3 linked regions of the Sporichthya polymorpha DSM 43042 genome follow. The protein of the gene in region 3 interacts with the protein of the main gene of each other region in a pairwise test. Links are inferred from orthologs where the notes say so. Each region holds a gene or a part of one and is shown on either strand. Other genes may lie near its edges. The genes, in order: SPOPO_RS0125255, rlmN and ftsZ.

What was found.
Region 1: the proteins of ftsZ (region 3) and SPOPO_RS0125255 interact in binary tests that used the Escherichia coli proteins (3 or more experiments, as listed by UniProt). The link is inferred for Sporichthya polymorpha DSM 43042 from one-to-one orthologs.
Region 2: the proteins of ftsZ (region 3) and rlmN interact in binary tests that used the Escherichia coli proteins (3 or more experiments, as listed by UniProt). The link is inferred for Sporichthya polymorpha DSM 43042 from one-to-one orthologs.

Annotation. Positions count from the first base shown.
Region 1 is NZ_KB913029.1:5,237,120-5,242,587, reverse strand. What follows is about bases 161-3,069. They hold SPOPO_RS0125255 (rod shape-determining protein), read left to right. Parts: upstream 161-1,046; coding sequence 1,047-2,093; downstream 2,094-3,069. Other genes in these bases: mreD (rod shape-determining protein MreD), read left to right, coding at 2,955-3,069; mreC (rod shape-determining protein MreC), read left to right, coding at 2,107-2,958; ndk (nucleoside-diphosphate kinase), read left to right, coding at 264-671; SPOPO_RS0125265 (DUF4233 domain-containing protein), read left to right, coding at 161-213. Outside these bases: more of SPOPO_RS0125265, read left to right, coding at 1-160; more of mreD, read left to right, coding at 3,070-3,509; mrdA (penicillin-binding protein 2), read left to right, coding at 3,506-5,468. UniProt on the Escherichia coli protein: Forms membrane-associated dynamic filaments that are essential for cell shape determination. Acts by regulating cell wall synthesis and cell elongation, and thus cell shape.
Region 2 is NZ_KB913029.1:3,801,470-3,806,970, forward strand. Bases 1,648-4,589 are described here. They hold rlmN (dual-specificity RNA methyltransferase RlmN), read left to right. Parts: upstream 1,648-2,518; coding sequence 2,519-3,661; downstream 3,662-4,589. Other genes in these bases: SPOPO_RS0118435 (serine hydroxymethyltransferase), read right to left, coding at 1,648-2,350; SPOPO_RS0118445 (suppressor of fused domain protein), read left to right, coding at 3,658-4,239; SPOPO_RS30430 (DUF1800 domain-containing protein), read left to right, coding at 4,303-4,589. Outside these bases: SPOPO_RS0118425 (phosphatidate cytidylyltransferase), read left to right, coding at 1-727; SPOPO_RS30425 (hypothetical protein), read right to left, coding at 813-1,094; more of SPOPO_RS0118435, read right to left, coding at 1,094-1,647; more of SPOPO_RS30430, read left to right, coding at 4,590-5,501.
Region 3 is NZ_KB913029.1:4,920,893-4,926,252, forward strand. Bases 2,444-5,244 are described here. They hold ftsZ (cell division protein FtsZ), read right to left. Parts: upstream 4,527-5,244; coding sequence 3,360-4,526; downstream 2,444-3,359. Other genes in these bases: pgeF (peptidoglycan editing factor PgeF), read right to left, coding at 2,444-3,162; SPOPO_RS31385 (cell division protein FtsQ/DivIB), read right to left, coding at 4,767-5,244. Outside these bases: SPOPO_RS31380 (DivIVA domain-containing protein), read right to left, coding at 1-710; SPOPO_RS0123750 (YggT family protein), read right to left, coding at 759-1,043; SPOPO_RS35980 (cell division protein SepF), read right to left, coding at 1,109-1,618; SPOPO_RS0123760 (YggS family pyridoxal phosphate-dependent enzyme), read right to left, coding at 1,685-2,404; more of pgeF, read right to left, coding at 2,404-2,443; more of SPOPO_RS31385, read right to left, coding at 5,245-5,360. UniProt on the Escherichia coli protein: Essential cell division protein that forms a contractile ring structure (Z ring) at the future cell division site. The regulation of the ring assembly controls the timing and the location of cell division.

The sequences.
Region 1 (5,468 bases), 320 kb from region 3 along the record:
GGCGGGCTCGCACTCGGGTGCGTGCTCGCGACCGGGCTGCTGCGCTCGCCCGCGGGGATCCCGGTCGGCTGGGCGATGCAGGTGCTCGTCCTGCTCACTGCGATCGTGGTGCCCGTGATGGTGATCCTCGGCCTGATCTTCGGCGGGCTCTGGATCGCCGCCCTCCGGATCGGGCGGATGGTCGCCGAGGGTTACCCGGGTGGCGGCGGATAGGCTCGCCGCGTTCCGCGCACTGTCGAATCGCACTTGCCTAGGAGTTCCGCGTGTCCGAGAAGACCCTCGTCCTCGTCAAGCCGGACGGCGTGCGCCGCGGCCTGGTGGGCCAGATCCTGTCCCGCTTTGAGGCCAAGGGCTTCACGATCGAGGCGATGAAGCTCCAGACCGTCGACAAGCAGCTCGCCGACCAGCACTACGCCGAGCACGTCGAGAAGGGCTGGTACCCCGAGCTCCGCGAGTTCATCACCTCGGGCCCGCTGGTCGCCCTGATCCTCTCCGGCGACGAGGCGATCACCGTCGTCCGCGGCATCGTCGGCGCCACCGACGGCCGCAAGGCCGCCCCGGGCACCGTCCGCGGCGACTTCTCGCTCTCCAACCAGGAGAACCTGATCCACGCCTCCGACAGCGCCGAGTCCGCCGCCCGCGAGATCGCGCTCTGGTTCCCGGAGCTCTGAGGCACCGCTCCCCGCGCTTCCCTGCACTTCCCGACCGGCCGCTCGCTCCGAGCGGCCGGTCGTTTTTTGTGCCCGTATCGGGCCATAACGGGCGCCCGCCGGAAGCGTGGCTGTGAAGCGCCGCGCCGTCGCGCGTCGCTGCCGTGATCTTGACCTGCGCATGGCTATCGTCGCCTCACACGGGGTATAGCTTCACACCTGTCACACCCGTCACTCTCGCCCCGGAAGGCTCGTCTGATGACAACACTCGAGACACCGCCCACCGGGACGGGACTGGCCCCGGAACACAAGCTCGTCATCGACGACGCCCCGGAGGCGAAGGTCCCGGCCCCCCGGCCGGCCACCCCTGCGCGGAACCCGCTCGGCGGGTTCTCCATGGCCTCGCCGATGTCCAAGTTCGTCGGCCGCGACATCGGGGTCGACCTCGGCACCGCGAACACCCTCGTCTACGTCCGTGGCCGCGGCATCGTGCTCAACGAGCCGTCCGTCGTCGCCATCAACACGATGACGGGCGCGGTCGTGGCCGTCGGCTCCGAGGCCAAGCAGATGATCGGCCGCACCCCGGCGCACGTCGTGGCCGTCCGGCCGCTGCGCGACGGTGTGATCGCGGACTTCGAGATCACCGAGCGGATGCTCCGCTACTTCATCCAGAAGGTGCACCGCCGCCGCTACTTCGCGAAGCCGCGCGTCGTCGTGTGCGTGCCCTCGGGCATCACCGGCGTCGAGCGCCGCGCGGTCATCGAGGCCGCCAGCCAGGCCGGGGCCCGCCAGGTCCACATCGTCGAGGAGCCGATGGCGGCCGCGATCGGTGCCGCGCTCCCGGTGGCCGAGGCGACCGGCAGCATGGTCGTCGACATCGGCGGGGGCACCACCGAGGTCGCGATCATCTCCCTCGGCGGCATCGTGAACGCCCAGTCGATCCGCACCGCCGGTGACGAGTTCGACGAGGCGATCATCAACCACGTCAAGAAGGTCTACTCGCTGATGCTCGGGGAGCGGTCGGCCGAGGAGATCAAGATGACGCTCGCCGCGGCGGTTCCGCTGGCGAACCCGGAGGTCGCCGAGATCCGTGGGCGTGACCTCGTGACCGGCCTGCCGAAGACGATCGTCGTCTCGTCGGAGGACGTCCGCGACGCGATCGCCGAGCCCGTGCAGGCGATCATCGACGCCGTCCGCAACACGCTCGACTCGTGCCCGCCCGAGCTCGCCGCCGACATCATGGAGCGCGGCATCATGCTCACCGGCGGCGGCGCGCTCCTGCGCGGTCTGGACCAGCGACTGTCGGACGAGACCGGGATGCCGGTCGTCATCGCGTCCGACCCGCTGGACTGCGTCGCGCTCGGCGCCGGCAAGTGTGTGGACGAGTTCGACGCGCTGCAGGCCGTGATGGCCCCGCACAACCCGTACCAGCACCGCTTCTGACGCGAGGTCGCTCATGGTCCGCGACACCGCGGCGACGCGTCTCACCCTCGGCGCGCTGCTGGTGGGGGCGTTCGCCCTCGCCAGCATCGACGCTCAGGCCGGAGACGGGTCGTCGCCGCTGCACCCCGTGCGCAGCGCCGCCGCGACGGTGCTGAGCCCGCTGCAGTCTGCCGCGACGACCGTGACCAACCCCGTCGTCCGTATCGCGGGCGCCTTCGGCGGGGCGAACGCCGACGCGCGCCGCATCGAGGAGCTCTCGGCGCAGAACGTCGCGCTCCAGGCGCAGCTTCGCGACGCCCTCGCCCGGGGCACGTACACCGACCGGTCCGAAGCACTCGCCGACATCGCCGCCGCGACCGGCACAAACCTGACGACGGGTCACGTCATCGCCCTCAACGCGATCGACGGCTACTCCTGGACGGTCGTGATCGACCGCGGCCGCGCGCACGGCGTGGTCGTGGACTCCGCCGTGCTCAACGCGTCCGGGCTCGCCGGCCGGGTCCTGTCCGTCACCGAGAAGACCGCCACGGTGCTCCTGCTCGCCGACCCGATCCTCACCGTCGGGGTGCGGGTGACGGACACCGGCCAGGTCGGTTCGCTCGACGGGACCGGCGGCGACCTGCTGCGGCTGAAGCTCTTCAACCCCAACGCGCGCCTCGCCGTCGGCCAGGACGTGCGGACGTTCGGCTCGCCCGGCGGCGCGCCGTACCCCGCGGGCATCCCGATCGGCGAGATCGTCGACATCCAGGGCGCCGGCGGCCCCGCCCCGGTGGCGTTCGTCCGCCCCTACGGCGAACTCTCCGCCCTCGACGTGGTCGGCGTCGTGACTGGCCCTCAGGAGACTGCCCCTCAGGAGAAGCGGTGAGCCCGGCCACCGCCCACGCGCTCCGGCTGACCGGCCTCGCCCTGCTGGGGCTGCTCGCCGCGCTGACGCAGGTCTCGCTGATCGCCCGGCTCGACTGGCCGGGCGCGGGGCAGCCCCAGCTCGCCGCTCTCGTGGTGCTGGCCGTCGCCCTGCGCTCCGGCCCGCGGGCCGGGGGAGTCGCCGGCTTCGGCGTCGGTCTGCTGCTCGACCTGCTCCCGCCCGCCGACCACCCGGCGGGCCAGTGGGCGTTCGTGCTCTGCCTGCTCGGCGCGCTCGTCGGGTTCCTCGCCACGGACGTCGCCGAGTCGGCGCTGCTCGGCATCGCCGTCGGGGGAGTCGCCGCCGCGCTGGCGCCACTGCTGTTCACGCTGCTCGGTCAGCTGCTGGGTGACCCGCGGGCCGGGGTTCTGCACGCGCTCGCGACGCTGCCGTCGGTCGCGCTCTCGACCCTGCTGCTCGCGCTGGTCGTCCTGCCGCTGAGCCGGCGGCGCCGGCCGCAGCCGATCCCGGCCGAGATGCCGCTGGCCCGCGTGCCGCTGGGGGTCCGGTGAGCGAGGGCGTGGCGCGCACCGGGCGTCGCGTCCGGGTGCTGCAGGGAATCGGGCTGTCACTGATGGTCCTGCTCGGGGGCCGGCTGGCGTACCTGCAGTCGGTCGACTCCGACGCGTACGCCGCGGCGGCCGACGCCAACACGATCCGCGAGGTCGTGACGCCGGCGCCGCGCGGCTTGATCCTCGACGTCGCCGGCCGTCCGTTGGTCCAGAACCGGACGCAGCTGCAGATCACCGTCGACCGCACGAACCTGTCACGGCAGCCGGACCGGGGGGCCGCCGTCCTCGACCGGCTCGGCCGCGTCCTCGGCGTGAGTGCCGACGACCTGCGCGCGCAGATCCGTCCCTGCGGGGCCGGTGTGACCGCGCCCTGCTGGAACGGCTCGCCGTACCAGCCCGTCCCCGTGGCCGTCGACGTCGACTCCCGGGTCGCGATGCAGGTCCTCGAGTTCCGCGAGCGGTTCCCCGGCGTCGACGCCGTCTCGGTGAGCGTGCGCAACTATCCGCAGGAGGGCAAGGCGAAGCTCGCCCACGTCCTCGGGTACCTGCAGCCGGCCGACGAGAAGGACGTCGCCGCGCAGAAGGAGGCCGGGCTGCGCGACCCGCGGCTCGGCGTCGCGAACCTCGTCGGGCGCGCGGGCCTGGAGAAGCAGTACGACGCCCTGCTGCGCGGCGCCCCGGGCGTGACGCGGGTGACGGTGGATCACCTGGGCCACGTGCTGCAGACCGTCGAGGCGGCCGCGCCCCGGCCCGGCAACAACCTGCTGACCGCGATCGACGCCAAGGTCCAGGCGATCGCCGAGCGTGCGCTGGCCGAGGGCATCGAACGGGCCCGCAACGTGCCGGACTACCGCGGGCGGAGGTACGCGGCGGACTCCGGCGCGATCGTCGTCCTCGACTCGACGAACGGCGCCGTCGTCGCGATGGCGGGCGCGCCGACGTTCAACCTGTCCGACTGGGTCGGCGGCATCGACGCCAAGACCTACGCGAAGCTGGTGTCGGACCAGGCCGGCACCCCGCTGCTCGCGCGGCCCTACGCCGCGGCCGACCCGCCCGGCTCGCTGTTCAAGGTGATCTCGACGGCCGCGGCGGCGAAGGCCGGCTACGACCTCGACGCGACCTATCCGTGCCCGAGCTCGTACACGGTCGGGAACCAGACGTTCAAGAACTACGAGTCGCACGCGTACGGGAACATCACCCTGGCCCGCGCGCTCGAGGTCTCCTGCGACACGGTCTTCTACAAGATCGCGCACGAGATGTGGCAGCGGGACGGCGCCGAGAACCCCGTCGCCGACCCCGCCGACCCGATGCAGCGCATGGCGGAGATCTTCGGCCTCGGCCGCCCGACGGGCATCGACCTGCCGGGCGAGATCGGCGGCCGGATCGCCTCGCGCGAGTTCAAGCAGTCGTACTGGGAGCAGACCCGCGAGGCGACCTGCGGGCGGGCCGAGGCCGCGAACGCCGACCGCGCCGCCGTCTACGGCGACGACGCCGCGCGCGCCACCTTCCTGCACCAGCTCGACCGGGAGAACTGCATCGACGGCGCCAAGTGGCGCGCCGGCGACGCGGTGAACTTCTCGATCGGCCAGGGCGACACGATGACCACGCCGCTGCAGATGGCGCGCGTGTACGCCGCCATCGCGAACGGCGGGACGCTGTGGCGGCCGCGCGTCGCCCAGGCCGAGCTCACGCCGGACGGGGACGTCGTCCGCCGGTTCGCCCCGGTCTCCGACGGCAAGGTCGACGTCTCGCCGAAGGTCCTCAAGTACCTGCTCGCGGCGTTGGAGGGCACGTCGCGCAGCGGCACCGCGGCCGGGGTCTTCGCCGGCTGGCCGCTGGTCGAGATGCCCGTCGGCGCGAAGACCGGCACGGCCGAGCGCTTCGGCGAGGACCCGACCTCCTGGTTCGTCGGGTTCGCCGGGCCCGAGGGCGACCGGTCCCGCTACGTCGCGGTCATGA
Region 2 (5,501 bases), 1.1 Mb from region 3 along the record:
GGTCTTCGTCGGCGTCGTGGCCGTCGCGATCCTCATCGCGCTCTGGGAGTTCGGCAACGCCCTCGCCACCACGGGGGTGCGGATCCCGCTCGTGCCGCTCGGCATCGGCACGGTCGCGATGCTCGCAGCCGCCTACGAGGCCGGCACCGAGTCCCTCATGGTCGGCCTGCTGCTGACCGTGCTGGGCGTCATCGGCTGGCGGATCGCCGAGGGTCCCGACGGCTTCGTCCGGGACGTCACCGCCGGCGTCTTCACCAGCGTCTACCTGCCCTTCCTCGCCGGCTTCGCGATCCTCATGGTCGCGGCGCCGAACGACGGCGCCGAGCGGGTGGCGACGTTCATCCTCGTCGTCGTCTGCAACGACGTCGGCGGCTACGCCGCCGGGGTGCTGTTCGGCAAGCACCCGATGGCGCCGCGCATCAGCCCGAAGAAGTCGTGGGAGGGCATGGCCGGCTCCCTCGTCGCCTGCGCCACGGGCGGCGCGATCTGCATGGCGACGCTGATGGACGACGCGGCCTGGAAGGGCGTCGTGCTCGGCCTCGCGCTCGCCGTCGCGGCGACCGTCGGGGACCTCGGCGAGTCGGTGCTCAAGCGCGACATCGGCGTCAAGGACATGGGGACCCTGCTCCCCGGCCACGGCGGCATCATGGACCGCCTCGACTCGCTGCTGATCGCCGCCCCGATCTGCTGGCTGCTGCTCTCGTTCTTCGTCGACCCGACGCCCTGACGCCGCGGCCCCCTCGGACTCTCGTCAAAAAAGGGTGACACCCCTTACTCGCGAGTAAGGGGTGTCACCCTTTTTTGCACAGCGGTCAGGCGTCGAGGAGTTCGCGGAGTTCGGCGGCCTCGGCGCGGTACTTCGCCTGCTGCTCGGGGTGCAGGACGCGCAGGTTGAACAGGACCTGCTCGGCGGCGGCGTCGCTGCAGTCGAGCAGGGTGCGGACCTGGGTCCGCAACTCCGGCGCGCCGGACCGGACGAGGGCGAGGACGGCGTCGGTCTGGTCGCCGAGGGCGATCAGCGCCTCGAAGATCTCCGCCCGCAGGGCGAGCGCCTCCCGCTCCTCGGCGGTGCGAGGAGCCGGTGTGCCCGTCATCAGCCCAGACCCGGGGCGGGGAACTGCGCGGTGAGGTCGAGGACCTCTTTGCGCACCCGCTCGACGGTCTGCTCGTCGCCCTTCTTCGCGGCCTCGACGACCTCGTCGAACCAGCCCGCGATGGCGTCCATCTCCGCCGGGCCCATGCCGCGCGAGGTGACGGCCGGGGTGCCGATACGGACGCCGGAAGGGTCGAACGGTTTACGGGTGTCGAACGGGACGCTGTTGTAGTTCGTCTCCAGACCCGCGCGGTCGAGCGCCTGTGCCGCGGGCTTGCCGGCGATGTCCTTGTTGGTGAGGTCGATCAGCACCAGGTGGTTGTCGGTGCCGCCCGAGACGAGGTTGAAACCGCGGGAGGCGAGACCCTCGGCCAGCGCCTTCGCGTTCGTCACGACCTGGGCCGCGTAGGTCCGGAACTCGTCGGTCGACGCCTCCTTCAGCGCGACCGCGATGCCGGCCGTGGTGTGGTTGTGCGGGCCGCCCTGCAGGCCGGGGAAGACGGCCTTGTCGAGGGCCTTCGCGTGCTCCTCGGTGCTCATCAGCATCGCGCCGCGCGGGCCACGCAGGGTCTTGTGCGTCGTCGTGGAGATGACGTCGGCGTGCCCGACCGGCGAGGGGTGGGCGCCACCGGCGACGAGGCCGGCGATGTGCGCGATGTCGGCGGCGAGGACGGCGCCGATCTCCTTCGCGATCTCGGCGAACGCCGGGAAGTCGATGGTGCGGGGGACCGCGGTGCCGCCGCAGAAGATCAGCTTCGGACGCTCGGCGAGCGCGAGGTCGCGCACCTGGTCCATGTCGATGCGGCCGGTGTCCTGCCGGACGCCGTAGCGCACGGCGGTGAACCAGGCGCCGGTCGCGGAGACCGACCAGCCGTGCGTGAGGTGGCCGCCGCTCGGCAGGCCGAGGCCCATCACCTTCTCGCCCGGTGAGAGGAACGCCATGTAGATGGCGAGGTTCGCGGGGGAGCCGGAGTACGGCTGCACGTTCGCGTGCTCGACGCCGAAGACGGCCTTGGCGCGCTCGATCGCGAGCGTCTCGATCTGGTCGATGACCTGCTGGCCCTCGTAGTACCGCTTGCCGGCGTAACCCTCGGAGTACTTGTTGGTCAGGACCGTCCCGGTGGCCTCGAGCACGGCCTTCGAGACGTAGTTCTCCGACGGGATCAGCTTGATCGTGTCCGCCTGGCGCCGTTCCTCCGCCGCGATGAGCTCGGCGATCTGGGGGTCGGCAACCGACAGCGCGGGGTCGTTGGCCACGGGTCCTCCTGTGCCGTACGGCACACCTCGGTGGTCACGGAGCCCAGGCGCACGGCCCCGCACTGCAAGCTCCCCGGCGGTGAACTCCGCCTGTGAACGCGCCAGTCGCAGGTCCCAAAGTACCGCCTGGAGCCGACGCCTCCCGGATCGGCTGCGAGAATGGGCGCAATGCCTGCACCCGGTGAGCTCACCCTCGTCGCCCCGCGCCGCGCGAAGCCGCCGCGGCACCTGGCCGACCTCGCTCCCGGCGAGCGCAAGGCCGCCGTCGAGGAGCTCGGGCACAAAGGCTTCCGCGCGAAGCAGCTCGCGACGCACTACTTCACCCACCACAACGCGGACCCGGAGACGTGGACCGACGTCCCCGCGAAGGACCGCGAGGCGCTCGCGGGCGCGCTGTTCCCGCCGCTGCTCACCCCCGTCCGCGACATCACCTGCGACGAGGGCACCACGCGCAAGACCCTGTGGCGGCTGTTCGACGGCGCGCTGGTCGAGAGCGTCCTGATGCGTTACCCCGACCGGGTGACGGTCTGCGTCTCGTCCCAGGCCGGTTGCGGCATGAACTGCCCGTTCTGCGCGACGGGCCAGGGCGGGCTGACCCGGAACATGTCGACGGCCGAGATCGTCGATCAGGTCGTGGCGGCGGCGCGGGCCCTCGACCGCGGCGAGGTGGCGGGTGGGCCCGGCCGCGTCTCGAATGTCGTGTTCATGGGCATGGGGGAGCCGCTCGCGAACTACGCCGCCACCTCCGCCGCGGTCGCCCGGCTGATCGACCCGACGCCGGACGGGCTGGGCCTGTCCCGGCGCTCGGTGACGGTCTCGACGGTGGGCCTGGTGCCCGGCATCGCCAAGCTGGCGAACTCGGGGCTCGGCGTGACGCTCGCGCTCTCGCTGCACGCCCCCGACGACGAGCTGCGGGACACGCTCGTCCCGATCAACACGCGGTACCCGGTGGCGGAGGTCGTGGGCACCGCGCACGACTACTTCGTCACGACGGGGCGCCGGGTCTCGATCGAGTACGCGCTGATCCGCGACATCAACGACCAGGCGTGGCGGGCGGACGAACTGGCCCGGGTGCTCGCGTTCGCGGGGCCCGGCGCCTGGGCGCACGTGAACCTCATCCCGCTCAACCCGACGCCGGGCTCGAAGTGGACGGCCTCCCGGGCCAAGGACGAGCGGACGTTCGTGCGCCGGCTGGAGGCCGCCGGCGTCCCGGTCACGGTGCGGGACACCCGGGGCCGGGAGATCGACGGCGCCTGCGGCCAGCTCGCGGCGGCCGACCTGGAGGCGATCGCCGAGGAGGCGGGGGCGTGAAGACGCCGAACGAACTGATCGGCAAGCACTACACCGACTACTTCGGTCGTGGGCACTCGATCTTCGAGATGGATCCGCCGGCCGAGGCGACCGACCGCGTCCCCGGGCTGCGGATGCTGGAGGCGACGGCCGGCAAGCGCGTCGACGTCGTCAGCTACTTCACCCTCGGCTGCTGGGAGGCGGTGCAGAGCCTCGGCGTCGGGGCCGAGTTCGTCCTGTCCGCGCGGGAGCCGAACGAGGCGCACCTGAAGTCCCTCGCCGCGGCGGCGATCGCGCACTGCGGCACCCCGGACAGCCGGCTCGACCGGGGCTCGGTCGTGCAGCTCGACCGGCCGTGGCTGCCGGGGTCGGAGTGCGACCGACTGCTCGTCACGTTGCCCTACCCGTACGGGCCCGAGCTCGAGTACTGCCGCTGGAAGGTCCGCGGTCAGAACTGCACCGCGCGTGTGCTGTGGCTGATGCCGATCACCGCGGCCGAGGCCGCGATGGTCGCCCTCGACGGGGTCGAGGCGCTCGAGGCCCGGTTTGAGGAGGTTGGCGTCAATTTCGCCGATCCCGCTCGCTCCTCAGCGGTCTGAGCCCGCGGAATGATTGCGTAAAGCCGCGCATCGCCGCCTTCGGCGTCCTCCGACACTGCGAGGATGCGGTCCGTCCTCCACCTCCTCCGCCGGACGACGTTCGGGATCACCCCCGAACTGCTCGTCGACGTCGAGGACGCGGGCGGCGCGACGGCCTGGCTGGAGCAGCAGCTCGATCCCGGCTCGATCGACGACGGCACCTGTGCCGCGGCCCTGGCCGCCTGGCCGTTCGCGACCACCGACCCGCAGGTCAACCACGCCACGATGGGCGCGGGCAACGCGACGTCCATGGAGGACCTGGTCCGCGCGACCCTCGCCCGCCAGATCTGGTCACGGCGTCAGTTGTTCGAGGTGATGGTCGACTTCTGGTCGAACCACCTGAACATCACCTGCCCGAGCGGGACGGTCTGGGCCACCAAGGCCTGGGACGACGTCCACGTCGTCCGCGCTCATGCGCTCGGCCGGTTCGAGGACATGCTGCAGGCGTCGGTCACGTCGCCGGCGATGCTGCTCTACCTGAACAACGCGCAGTCGCGCGGCGACGCGGTGAACGAGAACTACGCCCGCGAACTGCTGGAGCTGCACACCGTCGGCCTCGACGCGGGATACTCCCGCCGCGACATCGTGAACGCCGCCCGCGCCCTGAGCGGCCTGTCGGTGTGGGAGCGCAGCGACAAGGCCGCGGCGATCTCGCTCGGCACCTTCCGCTACCGGGCGGACTGGCACTACGTCGGTCCGGTCTCGGTCCTGGGCTGGTCGCACCCCAACGGCGACGCCGCCGGGGGAGTCGAGGTCGCGCGGTCCCTGATCACGTACCTCGCCCGCCACCCGGCGACCGCCGAGCGGATCGCCCGCAAGCTCGCGGTCCGCTTCGTCCGCGACAAGCCGCCCGCGGCGCTGGTGCGCCGCCTGGCCCGGGTGTACCTCGACTCCGACACCGAGATCGTGCCGGTGCTGCGCGCGTTGTTCACCTCGGACGAGTTCGCCGGCTCGGTCGGGGCGAAGGTGCGCCGGCCCGCGGAGATCGTGATCGCCGGCTGGCGCGCGCTCGGGGCGCAGCCGATCCCGGGCTGGCTCAATCGCAACAATGCCGTCGCGCAGCTGCGTTGGACGCTGTCGGAGATGGGCAACGCCCCGCTGGGGTGGCCGGCACCCGACGGCTACCCGGACGTCGCCGCCGCCTGGAAGGGCGCGGGTCTGACGCTGACCGCGTGGAACGCGCATCTCACCGCCGCCTCGCACCGCCTGAACAACGGCGTGCT
Region 3 (5,360 bases):
AGGAAACCGCGCATCGGCTGACGCGGCGTGGTCGCCGCGGGCCGGGCGGCCGCCGATCGGGGGCCGTTCGAGAGGTTCTCGCCCTCGGCGCTGTTCTCCAGCTGCCGGAGCTGCCCCTCGAGGAAGCTCTTGAGGCGGCTGCGGTACTCGCGCTCGAACTGACGGAGCTGGTCGAGCTGGGTCTCCAGCGCAGTGCGCTGCGTCTCCAGGACGCCGATGATCGAACGGTGCTTGTCCTGGGCGTCACGCTCCAGGGCGTCGGCCTTGGAGCGCGCCTCGCGCTCGATGGCCTCCGCGCGCTGCCGCGCGTCACCGACGATCTTGTTCGCCTCCGTCCGGGCCTCCGCGATGGCCTGGTCAGCGGTCTGCTGAGCCAGGGCCAGCACGCGCGCCGCGCTGTCCGAGGAGCTGGCCTCGGCGGCCGGCGCCGGCGGGGGCGGCGGAGCGGGAGCGGGCTTCGGGGGCTCGGGCGCGGGCTCCGGCGCCTTGACGACGGGCTGGGGCGCGGTCGTGGAAGCGGCCGGTGCCGCCGACGCGGCCCGGGTGGCGGCGGCGAGCTTGGCTCGTAGCTCGTCGTTCTCCCGGATCAAGCGTCGAAGCTCGGTCTCGACCTCGTCGAGGAAGGCGTCAACCTCATCCTCGTCGTAGCCCTCGCGCAGACGGACGGTCGTGAACTGCTTGTTCCGCACGTCCTCGGGGGTCAGCGGCATCCTGTCACCTCAGAGTGATCGTCGACGTTCGGGATAGACCGTACCGCGTCACGCTTGCTGCACGAGTGACAGCCCGATGGTGACGATGACAAATAACACAAGGAAGGATAGGTCAAGTGACACCCCTCCCAAACGTAACGGCGGAATGAACCGCCTCAAGAACTTCAGCGGCGGATCGGTCACGGAGTAAATCACCTCGAGCACCACCACCACTGCGCCCTTCGGTTCGTACGACCTGGCGAAGAGGAAGACGTACTCCATCACCAGGCGTGCGACCAGAAGGATGAGAAAAGCAAACAGGACGAAGTACACGACCTGCGCCACTGGACTCACCGCAGGTCACCGCCCCTTCGAAGATTCTTACGCAGAGTAACGAGGGCGACCTTATCGGACGCCACTCAGCTCTGGTTGAAGAAGCCACCGGAAGCGATGCGGGCCTTGTCCTCGGCACTCACATCGACGTTCGCGGGAGAGAGCAGAAACACTTTCTGCGTCACCCGTTCGATGGCCCCGTGGCACCCGAACACGAGTCCCGCGGCGAAGTCCACGAGGCGCTTCGCGTCCGTGTCGTCCATCTCCGTGAGATTCATGATGACCGGAACGCCCTGACGAAACTCCTCGCCGATCTGGCGGGCCTCGTTGTACGTCCGCGGGTGCAGCGTGATGATGCGGTACGGGTCCGCGACGACCGGCGACGGTGCCGGAGTCGGCGCGGCGGCAGGGGCCGGGATCCGGCGCTGCGGAACCCGCACATCCGTGCGCGCGACCGGCTCCATCGGCTGTCGCGTGGCCGGCTGCGGGCGCTCGTAGCGGCGCTCCTCCTCGACGTGGTCGTCGTAGTACTCGTCGCGCTCGTCGTCCTCGACCAGCCCGAGATAGACGCCCATCTTGCGCATCGCGCCGGCCATTGAAGCCTGCCTTCCGGAGTGCGTCTGCACAGCCACTAGAGAAGCAATTCCCCTTGTTCAATGAGGTTAGGGGCGCAGGGCCCGGTTACCGAGCAACCCGGAGCCGACACGCACATGTGTCGCGCCAGCACCTACCGCCACTTCCAGATCTCCACTCATCCCGGCGGAGATCCAGCGGGCCTCGGGGTGGGCCGCACGCAGGTCCGCGGCGACGGCCGCGAGGCGCTCGAAGGCCGGTCCGGGCGGGGCCCCGAGGGGCGCCACCGCCATCACCCCGCGCAGCCGCAGGCCCGGGGCGGCGGCCACCGCGTCGGCCAGGGAGCGGACGTCAGCCGGGGCGGCGCCGCCCCGGCTGCTCGACGACCCGTCGCGAGCGGGCGGCGCGAGGTCGACCTGGATCAGGGCGTCCAGCTCACGGCCGCCCTCGGTCGCGCCGGCCGACAGGGCGCGCACCAGCCGCGGACGGTCGACCGAATGCACCACATCGGCGTAGCGGGCCACCGAACGGGCCTTGTTCGTCTGCACCTGGCCGACGAAGTGCCAGGTCAGGTCGCTCACCCCGGCATCCGACACCGTTGCGGCCTTCTCGGCGGCTTCGGCGTCCCGGTTCTCCCCCACGTCCCGGACCCCGAGCGCGGCCAGGTGCTCCACGTCGGAGGCGGGCCAGGTCTTGGTGACCGCGATCAACGTCACGTCCGCCGGGTCCCGGCCGGCGGCCGCGCACGCCGCCGCGATCCGCTCCCGGACCGCGGCGAGGTTGGCCGCGAGCTCCTCCCGACGCTCCATCAGGTGCGGCTCGCCGGGTCCGGTTCCCGCCAGATCAGCCCGGCGAAGCGGCCGGTCACGCCGTCCCGGCGGTAGGAGAAGAAGTCGGGGTCGTCGTGGGTGCAGCCGCCGGTGAGGCCGACGTCGCGGACGCCGAGAGCGGCGAACTGCTCGGCCAGCCCCGGCCGCAGGTCGAGCGACGGCGTACCCGCCCGTGTCCGGCCGGTGCCCGCGACCGCACCCGGCGCCGCCGCCGCCACCTCGCGCTGCATCGACTCCGGGACCTCGTAGCAGCAGCCGTTGATCGACGGTCCGAGTTGGACGCGGACGCGTCCGGGCTCGGCGCCGAGGTCCTGCATGACCCGGAGGGCCTGGGCCACGACCCCCGACTCGACACCCTTACGGCCGGCGTGCGCCGCGGCGACCACCCCGGCGTACGGATCGGCCATCAGGACCGGCACGCAGTCGGCGACCAGCACGACCAGCGCGAGCCCGGGGGCCGAGGTCACCAGCGCGTCGGCGACCGGCGGTACGGCCACCGGCCCGTCCACGACCGCGACGTCGTTGCCGTGCACCTGGTCCATGAAGACGAGCTGCTCCGGGGACAGGCCCACCGCCGCCGCGACCAGGACACGGTTCGCTGCGACGGTGCGGGCGTCGTCCCCGACGTGCGTCGCGAGGTTGAGCTCGGCGTAGGGCGGGATCGACTGCCCGCCGGCCCGCGTCGTGAACACCCCGCGCACCCCGGGCGGCCACGACGGCATCAGCAACGGGATCACGTGTCCAGTGTCCTCTCCTGCCTCTCCGGCGTCGCCCGGCCGTCCCCACCGCCCCACCCACCACGAAAGCGCAGATCCGTACGCGGAACGGGGGGTTTCGGCGTACGGTTCTGCGCTTTCGGGGGGACCCGGGGGGGTCGGGGGGGTCGGGGGGGTCGGGGGGGTCGGGGGGGGAGGGGGGCGGAGCCCCCCGACTGTTACTTCATGAAGTCCGGGACGTCGAGGTCGTCGAGCGAGTCGCCGGCCGGGCGCGCGACCGGGGCCGGCACCGGGGCGCCGCCCTGGCGCGGGACCTCGCCGAGGGTGCCGATCCGCTCGGGCTCGGCCTCGGTGCTCTCCTCGGCCGTCGGCGCGGGAACCGCGCCCTCGGCGGGTGCGGTCTCCGGACGCTTGGCAGGCTCGCGGTAGTGCTGGGGTTCGCCACCGTCGAAGCCGGCCGCGATGACGGTCACGCGAGCCTCGTCGCCGAGCGCGTCGTCGATGACCGCACCGAAGATGATGTTCGCCTCGGGGTGCGCGGCCTCCGCGACCAGCTGGGCGGCGTGGTTGATCTCGAACAGGCCGAGGTCGCTGCCGCCGGAGATCGAGAGCAGGACCCCGCGCGCGCCGTCGATCGAGGCCTCCAGCAGCGGCGAGGAGATCGCCGCCTCGGCCGCCGCGATCGCGCGGTCCTCACCGCGCGCCGAGCCGATGCCCATGAGTGCCGAGCCGGCGCCGCTCATGACCGACTTCACGTCCGCGAAGTCGAGGTTGATCAGACCCGGCGTGGTGATCAGGTCGGTGATGCCCTGAACGCCGGAGAGCAGGACCTGGTCGGCCGACTTGAACGCGTCGAGCACCGAGACCTGCCGGTCGCTGATCGAGAGCAGCCGGTCGTTGGGGATGACGATGAGGGTGTCGACCTCCTCGCGCAGCCGCGAGATGCCGTCCTCGGCCTGCGTGCTGCGGCGGCGGCCCTCGAAGTTGAACGGGCGCGTGACGACACCGATGGTCAGCGCACCGAGCGAGCGCGCGATGTTCGCGACGACCGGGGCGCCACCGGTACCGGTGCCGCCACCCTCGCCGGCGGTGACGAAGACCATGTCGGCGCCGCGGAGCACCTCCTCGATCTCGTCGCGGTGGTCCTCGGCGGCCTTGCGGCCGACCTCGGGGTTGGCGCCGGCGCCCAGGCCCCGGGTGAGCTCGCGACCGACGTCGAGCTTGACGTCGGCGTCGCTCATCAACAGGGCCTGCGCGTCGGTGTTGATCGCGATGAACTCGACGCCCTTGAGGCCGACCTCGATCATGCGGTTGATGGCGTTGACGCCACCGCCCCCGATGCCGACCACCTTGATCACTGCGAGGTAGTTCTGCGGAGCTGCCACGGCCGGTGCCTCTCGCGTCGGAAATTTCTGATCGTGCGCTGGGTGGTGCGTGTCGCAGGCCCTCCCTCAACTCTCCACCTCAACTAGAGGTTTAGAGTTATGTCAACCTGCGATGGACATGAAGGTAGGGCGGAGGCACATCCGCACCTAGGACATCCGTGGCGTGTCGCGCCGCGGAAACCTGACGCCCCGTCAGAGTTCGGATCGGTCGTCGCCCGGACGGCCGCGGACGGGGGCGGGTCAGCGCTTAACGGTGGGCGCCTCGGGGACGCTGACGTCGTAGCGCTTCGCGCCGCGGGTGGACTTCTCCCGCCACAGGACGTCGAGCACGCGGGCCTTGAACTCGGCCTGCTCGGGGGCGCCCCAGACGATCTCCCGGCCCCCGTCGAGGGAGACGGTGAGGTCCGCCGTCGTGTCGGCCTGCACGGCCTCGACCTTCTCCCGGATCGCCTCCGGCAGGGCGGCGACGACGGCCTGGATGGACCTCAGGTCCTCGGGCGTCAGGGCCGGGTTGGAGCTTCTCACCAGCAGGAAGCGGCGGGCCGCGTCCCCCGCCGGCGCGTACGCCACGCCCTCGGCGTCGACGAGTCGCCGGCCCTCGGGGGTGTCGAGCACCGCCACCGGCGTGCGTTCGGTCACCGTGATCTTCACGGTGTTCGGGAACTTGCGCGCGACGTCGACGTCCGCGACCGGCGCGAGCGTCCGAACCCGGGCCGCGATCGCGGCCGTGTCGAGCCGGGCGAGCGGCTCCCCCGCCGGCACCTGCGCGACGCGTTCGACCCGCTCGGCGGTGAGCCGCTGGACCCCGGCGACCTGCACGGACCGGACCGCGAA